Pigmentiphaga sp. H8: one gene and its partner. The protein of the gene in region 2 binds, or shares a complex with, the protein of the main gene of each other region. Links are inferred from orthologs where the notes say so. Each region holds a gene or a part of one and is shown on either strand. Other genes may lie near its edges. The genes, in order: groL and metK.

Evidence for each region.
Region 1: the proteins of metK (region 2) and groL are in contact, whole or in part, in a cryo-EM structure (PDB 8P4O), measured with the Escherichia coli proteins. The link is inferred for Pigmentiphaga sp. H8 from one-to-one orthologs.

The regions. Positions count from the first base shown.
Region 1 is NZ_CP033966.1:4,720,493-4,723,809, reverse strand. Bases 314-3,312 are described here. They hold groL (chaperonin GroEL), read right to left. Parts: upstream 2,637-3,312; coding sequence 990-2,636; downstream 314-989. Other genes in these bases: groES (co-chaperone GroES), read right to left, coding at 2,697-2,984; EGT29_RS22220 (hypothetical protein), read right to left, coding at 314-818. Outside these bases: EGT29_RS22225 (bifunctional helix-turn-helix transcriptional regulator/GNAT family N-acetyltransferase), read right to left, coding at 1-223; more of EGT29_RS22220, read right to left, coding at 300-313.
Region 2 is NZ_CP033966.1:5,365,966-5,369,101, reverse strand. What follows is about bases 128-2,945. They hold metK (methionine adenosyltransferase), read right to left. Parts: upstream 2,208-2,945; coding sequence 1,047-2,207; downstream 128-1,046. Other genes in these bases: EGT29_RS25310 (lysophospholipid acyltransferase family protein), read left to right, coding at 2,474-2,945; EGT29_RS25320 (amidohydrolase), read left to right, coding at 149-1,039; EGT29_RS25325 (tripartite tricarboxylate transporter substrate binding protein), read left to right, coding at 128-137. Outside these bases: more of EGT29_RS25325, read left to right, coding at 1-127; more of EGT29_RS25310, read left to right, coding at 2,946-3,136. UniProt on the Escherichia coli protein: Catalyzes the formation of S-adenosylmethionine (AdoMet) from methionine and ATP.

The DNA of each region.
Region 1 (3,317 bases), 650 kb from region 2 along the record:
TCGTATTTGACTTGTCCAGTTTCAGCAGATGACCGAGATCCTTCGCATGGATGCCGGGCGCGGCGCCGATCTCGAGAACGGCATGGACCGCCGAGGGCGCCAGATCCGTATCCGCCAGCGTGGCGCGCATGAAGCCGAGTTCGCGGACCAGCTTGCGGGAGAACTCGCGGAGTTCCTGGATGACAGAGTCGGCGGGAGGAGGGGGCGCTGCTATGGTTTCCATGGATTCTTGTTCATGGGTTGCGTATCGCAACAAATGTAGTTGCGATACGCAACCCGGTCAAGAGCCCAGGCCAACGTCAATTCGAATTGAACTTGCCTTCGAGGATGTATTTGCGTTTCGGGACCTTCTCGCGCGCCTGGTTGTTGGATCCTGAAACGAAGATGACGTTGATGGAGTCGACGGGCTCCAGGTGGATCGGATACACCTCGCCGACTTCGCTGCTGTCGATGGCTTCGACGATGACAGCCTGGGCGAGGCCGGAATAGCCCCCGCTCCGTTGTATGACCAGCTTGTAGCTGAGTCGATTCCGGTCCTCGTCGAAGCCCGAGGATAGCCAGAGCGGCTCCGGGGTCTGGTAGTTCCGGTGGGTGATCAGCTCGATGATCGTGCTTGGGGTGCAATCGTTGACGGCCACCGGTTCGCCCTTGAACCGGGCCGTGTCGATACGCACTGTGAACTTGCGGTTGCCCCCGTCGTCGCGATTGACGAACGAGCAATACGTCGCGCCGGAGGCGGCGCCGCAAAACAGCGTGGCCGCCCCGAGCAGGGCGAGCCGGGCCAGGCGGCGATGGAAGATCCTGTTGTCCGAGTCCATGGCGGAGCGGTCCTTGCCAAGTGTGTATGCACGCCCATGGTATGAACCGCTATTCGGCGAGTCATCCTCCAAATGCGGTAGCACCCGCCGAAACGAAAAACCCGCGAGCGCGGACGCTCGCGGGTTTCGAAGCAGTGTCCCGGGCGGGCCCGGGACCGGCGGCAGGACTTCTTAGAAGTCCATGCCACCCATACCGCCCATGCCACCCATGCCGCCGGGGGCGGGAGCAGCGGGCTTGTCTTCGACCAGCTCGACCACGGTGGCTTCCGTCGTCAGCAGCAGCGAAGCAACCGAGGCGGCGTTCTGCAGGGCGGTGCGGGTGACCTTGGTGGGGTCCAGCACGCCGGCTTCGACCATGTCGCCGTATTCGCCGGTGGCGGCGTTGTAGCCGTAGTTGCCCTTGCCGTTCAGCACGTTGTTGACGATGACGCTGGGCTCGTCGCCGGCGTTGGCGACGATGGTGCGCAGCGGCTCTTCAATGGCGCGCAGGACGATCTTGATGCCGGCGTCCTGGTCGGCGTTGGCACCCTTGGTGTCCTTGATGGCTTGCTTGGCACGCAGCAGGGCCACGCCGCCTCCGGGCACCACGCCTTCTTCCACCGCGGCACGCGTGGCGTGCAGGGCGTCTTCGACGCGAGCCTTCTTTTCCTTCATTTCGACTTCGGTGGCAGCACCGACCTTGATCACGGCAACACCGCCGGCCAGCTTGGCCACGCGCTCTTGCAGTTTTTCACGGTCGTAGTCCGAGGTCGCTTCTTCGATCTGGGTGCGGATCTGCTTGACGCGGGCCTCGATGGCCTTGCTGTCGCCGGCGCCGTCGATGATCGTGGTGTTTTCCTTGGCCACTTCGATGCGCTTGGCCTGGCCCAGCTCTTGCAGGGTGGCCTTTTCCAGCGACAGGCCGGTCTCTTCCGAGATCACGGTGCCGCCGGTCAGGATGGCGATGTCTTCCAGCATGGCCTTGCGGCGGTCGCCGAAGCCCGGGGCCTTGACGGCGGTGGTCTTCAGGATGCCGCGGATGTTGTTGACGACCAGGGTGGCCAGGGCTTCGCCGTCGACGTCTTCAGCGATGATCAGCAGCGGGCGGCTCGACTTGGCGACTTGTTCCAGGACGGGCAGCAGTTCGCGGATGTTGCTGATCTTCTTGTCGTGGATCAGGACGAAGGGATCGTCCAGGGCAGCGACTTGCTTGTCGGGGTTGTTGATGAAGTAGGGCGACAGGTAGCCGCGGTCGAATTGCATGCCTTCGACGACGTCCAGTTCATTGTCCAGCGACTTGCCGTCTTCGACGGTGATGACGCCTTCCTTGCCCACTTTTTCCATCGCGTCGGCGATGATCTGGCCGATCGACGAATCGCTGTTGGCCGAGATCGAGCCGACCTGGGCGATTTCCTTGCTCGACGAGCAGGGCTTGCTGATCTTCTTCAGTTCTTCGATGGCGGCGGCGACGGCCTTGTCGATGCCGCGCTTCAGGTCCATCGGGTTCAGGCCGGCGGTCACGTACTTCTGGCCTTCGTGCACGATGGCCTGGGCCAGCACGGTGGCGGTGGTGGTGCCGTCACCGGCGTTGTCGCTGGTCTTGGAGGCCACTTCCTTGACGAGCTGGGCGCCCAGGTTCTCGAACTTGTCCTTCAGTTCGATTTCCTTGGCGACGGACACGCCGTCCTTGGTGACGGTGGGGGCGCCGAAGGAGCGCTCCAGAACCACGTTGCGGCCCTTGGGACCGAGGGTGACCTTGACGGCGTTGGCGAGGACGTTCACGCCGCGGACGACGCGGGCGCGGGCGTCATCACCGAACTGGACTTGTTTGGCAGCCATTTACGAAATTCCTTGAATAGTGTGTTGAATGCTGGGGGATCGGACAGCGGGCCGCGAGGCTTACTGGATCACCGCCAGGATTTCTTCTTCACGGATGACGAGCAGTTCGTCGCCGTCGACTTTCACGGCCTGGCCGGCGTACTTGCCGAACAGGACCTTGTCGCCGACCTTGACGTCGACCGGCAGCACTTTGCCGTCTTCGGTCTTCTTGCCCGGGCCGACGGCCAGCACTTCGCCCTGGTCGGGCTTTTCGGCCGCGCTGTCGGGGATGACGATGCCGGACGCGGTTTTACGCTCGTTGTCCAGGCGCTTGACGATCACGCGATCGTGCAGGGGACGGAGGGCCATACAAACTCCTGATGTTCGAAGTTGACGTCTATTTGTCAGAAAAAGAGGCTGGAAAGCCGCATTTGGCCGGTGCCACGCCGTAACGCGGCGCCTCGGCCGGTTGCCGGAGGCCTGGACGCCGCGTGGGCGGCGTTGTTAGCACTCTCTGCAATCGAGTGCTAATTATAGGGATGGCATGGGGGGCTTTCAAGGGGGGGGGTATTCGGGAGAGCCCTTACCCGGACCTTCTTGTCCCGTGGGCATTGCGGTCCGATGTTCCGCCCTGCGAATAAGGCCGGCGGGACATACTTGCCGCCTCACGGATTCATGGGCACGGAAGGGGCAATGGGGGTC
Region 2 (3,136 bases):
CCGTCTGGAACAGCCAGTTGCAGGCGGCGGGCGTGGAGCCCAGGACCAGCACGCCCGAAGATTTCGCCGCGATGATCTCGGCCGAGATCCGGCAATGGAAGGACGTGGTGCGGCGTGCCCGCATCACCGCGAACTGATGGAGAACCCCATGTCCGGCCAGAACGCGCTTCCGCTGACGCCGCCGCCCGATCCGCATCCGCGCAAGCCCCGGCTGGCCGCGCCGGCGGGCGCCATCGATTGCCACGTGCACCTGTTCGGACCCGCCAGCCGCTATCCGTTCCACCCGGGCAGCAAGTACCGCTCGGCGGACGCGCTGCCCGAGACCAACATCGCCTTGCAGGACACCTTGGGATTGTCCGGCGCGGTGGTGGTCAGCGGCGCCGGCTACGGCCAGAATCCGGACCACCTGGCCGAGGTGCTGCGGCGTTTCCCGGATCGTTTTCGCGGCGTGGCGCTGCTGCCCGACGACGTGGACCGCGCCCGCGTGGCCGAGCTCGACGCGCTGGGCGTGCGCGGCGCCCGCTTCGTCAGCCATGGCCACCGCGGCGCCTTGCCCCGGTTGTCGTCGCCGCGCATTCCCGAACTGATCGCGGAGTTCGGCTGGCACGTACAGTTCTATCCCCACGGCACCGATCTGGTCGAGCATGCCGATGCGTTGCTGCGCCTGCCCAACCGCATCGTGCTGGATCACTTCGCCTGCATCCCCGCCGCGGGCGGAGTGGACCAGCCGGCCTTCCGGCGGCTGCTGGAGCTGCTGGATACCGGGCGCGTGTGGGTGAAAATTTCGGGTCCGATGCGCAGCACGGCGCAGGACTACCCCTATTCCGAGGTCACTCCCCTGGCACGCGCCCTGGTGCGTCATGCGCCCGAACGCCTGCTGTGGGGCAGCGACTGGCCGCACACGAACATGCAGGGCAGGGGCATGCCCAACGACGGCGACCTGTTCGACCTGCTGGCCGAGTGGGTGGAGGACCGTTCGGTGCTCGAACGGATCCTGGTCCGCAACCCGCGCGAAGTCTACGGCGAGTTCAGCGGGTAGCGGGGAGTTAACGCGCCGACCGCAGCGCCGCCGCCTTGTCGGTGGCTTCCCAGCTGAACTCCGGCTCCGAGCGGCCGAAGTGGCCGTAGGCGGCCGACTTCTGGTAGATCGGGCGCAGCAGGTCCAGCATGTTGACGATGCCCTTCGGACGCAGGTCGAAGTGCTCGCGTACCAGCTTGGCGATCTGGTCGTCGGGGATGACGCCGGTACCGTAGGTGTCGACCGTGATGTTGATGGGCTCGGCCACACCGATGGCGTAGCTGACCTGGATCTGCGCGCGCGTGGCCAGGCCCGCGGCGACGATGTTCTTGGCCACGTAGCGGGCGGCATAGGCGGCCGAGCGGTCGACCTTGGACGGATCCTTGCCCGAGAACGCGCCGCCGCCGTGCGGGCATGCGCCGCCGTAGGTGTCGACGATGATCTTGCGGCCGGTCAGGCCGCAGTCGCCCTGCGGGCCGCCGATGACGAAGCGGCCGGTCGGGTTGACCAGGTAGCGGGTTTTGTCGGTGATCAGGCCGTCGGTGAAGGTCTTCTTGATGATCTCTTCGATGACGGCTTCGCGGATGGTGTCCTGGCTGACGTCGGGCGAGTGCTGGGTGGACAGCACCACGGTGTCGACCTCGACCGGCTTGCCGTCGACGTAGCGGAAGGTGACCTGGGACTTGGCGTCCGGGCGCAGCCACGGCAGGCGGCCGTCCTTGCGCAGCTCGCTCTGGCGCTGGACCAGGCGGTGCGCGTACCAGATCGGCGCGGGCATCAGGTCGGGCGTTTCGGTGCAGGCGTAGCCGAACATCAGGCCCTGGTCGCCGGCGCCCTGGTTCAGGTAGTCGTCCGAGGCGCGGTCCACGCCCTGGGCGATGTCGGGCGACTGCTTGTCGTAGGCGACCAGCACCGCGCAGCCCTTGTAGTCGATGCCGTAGTCGGTGTTGTCGTAGCCGATGCGCTTGATGGTGTCGCGCGCGACCTGGATGTAGTCGACGTTGGCGCGCGTGGTGATCTCGCCCGCCAGCACGACCAGGCCGGTGTTGCACAGCGTTTCCGCGGCCACGCGCGAGGTCGGGTCCTGCGCGAGGATGGCGTCCAGGATGGCATCCGAGACCTGGTCGGCGACTTTGTCGGGGTGTCCTTCGGAGACGGATTCCGAAGTGAAGAGGTAGGAATTGGCCACTCGATAGTCCTTTGAAAGCTGACCGGCGCGCACGCCGGCTATCGGTTCCGCGGCGTGTTGCACGTTGCTGGGTCTTGGACCTGTGGCGAGCAGCGACGCTTTAGCGGCATTTATGCGCGCACCGGACGGACCGGCGCCGCGATCGCCCCGCAAGTTGTCTGTTAACTCGGCGATCTTTTCCATTTTAGGGGAAAATCCGGATGGAGCCCACCCCCCCTGCCGGCATGGTGGCCGCGGGGCTTGTTCTTCGAGGTTCGGATCGTTCGATGCTGCTGACTTTCTATCGTTTGCTCGCGCGGCTGCCGCTGGGCTGGCTGCACCGCCTGGGGCGCTGCCTGGGATTGCTGGTGTATCGCAGTTCCGCCGACTATGCCGCGCGCCTGCGCGCCAACGCCGCCCTGGGCGGCTATCGGGGCGAGGACTTCGCGCGCCGTTCGGCCGCCGCCGCCGGCGAGGGCGCGCTGGAGATCCCGCGCGTCTGGTTCAGGCCCGACCGGGCGCTGGCCGAGTGCCGCACCGATGACTGGGATGCCGTGCAGGGCGCGCTGGACGAGGGCAAGGGCATCCTGTTCCTGACGCCGCACCTGGGCTGCTTCGAAGTCGCGGCGCGCTACTACGCCCACCGGGGCGGCCCCATCACGGTGCTGTACCGGCCGCCGCGCAAGGCCTGGGTATCGCAACTGGTCGAGGGCGGCCGGCGCGGGCCCAACCTGGATACCGCACCCGCCAATCTGCAGGGCGTGCGCCAGCTGGTGCGGGCCCTGCGCCGCGGCGAGGCGATCGGCATCCTGCCGGACCAGGTCCCCGGCAACGGCGAAGGTGTGTGGGCGCCGTTCTTCGGCAAGCCCGCGTTCAGCATGGTGCTGCCCGGCCGGCTGGCGGCGCAGACCGGCGCCGCCGTGGTGCTGGCGGCGGGCGAACGCCTGCCC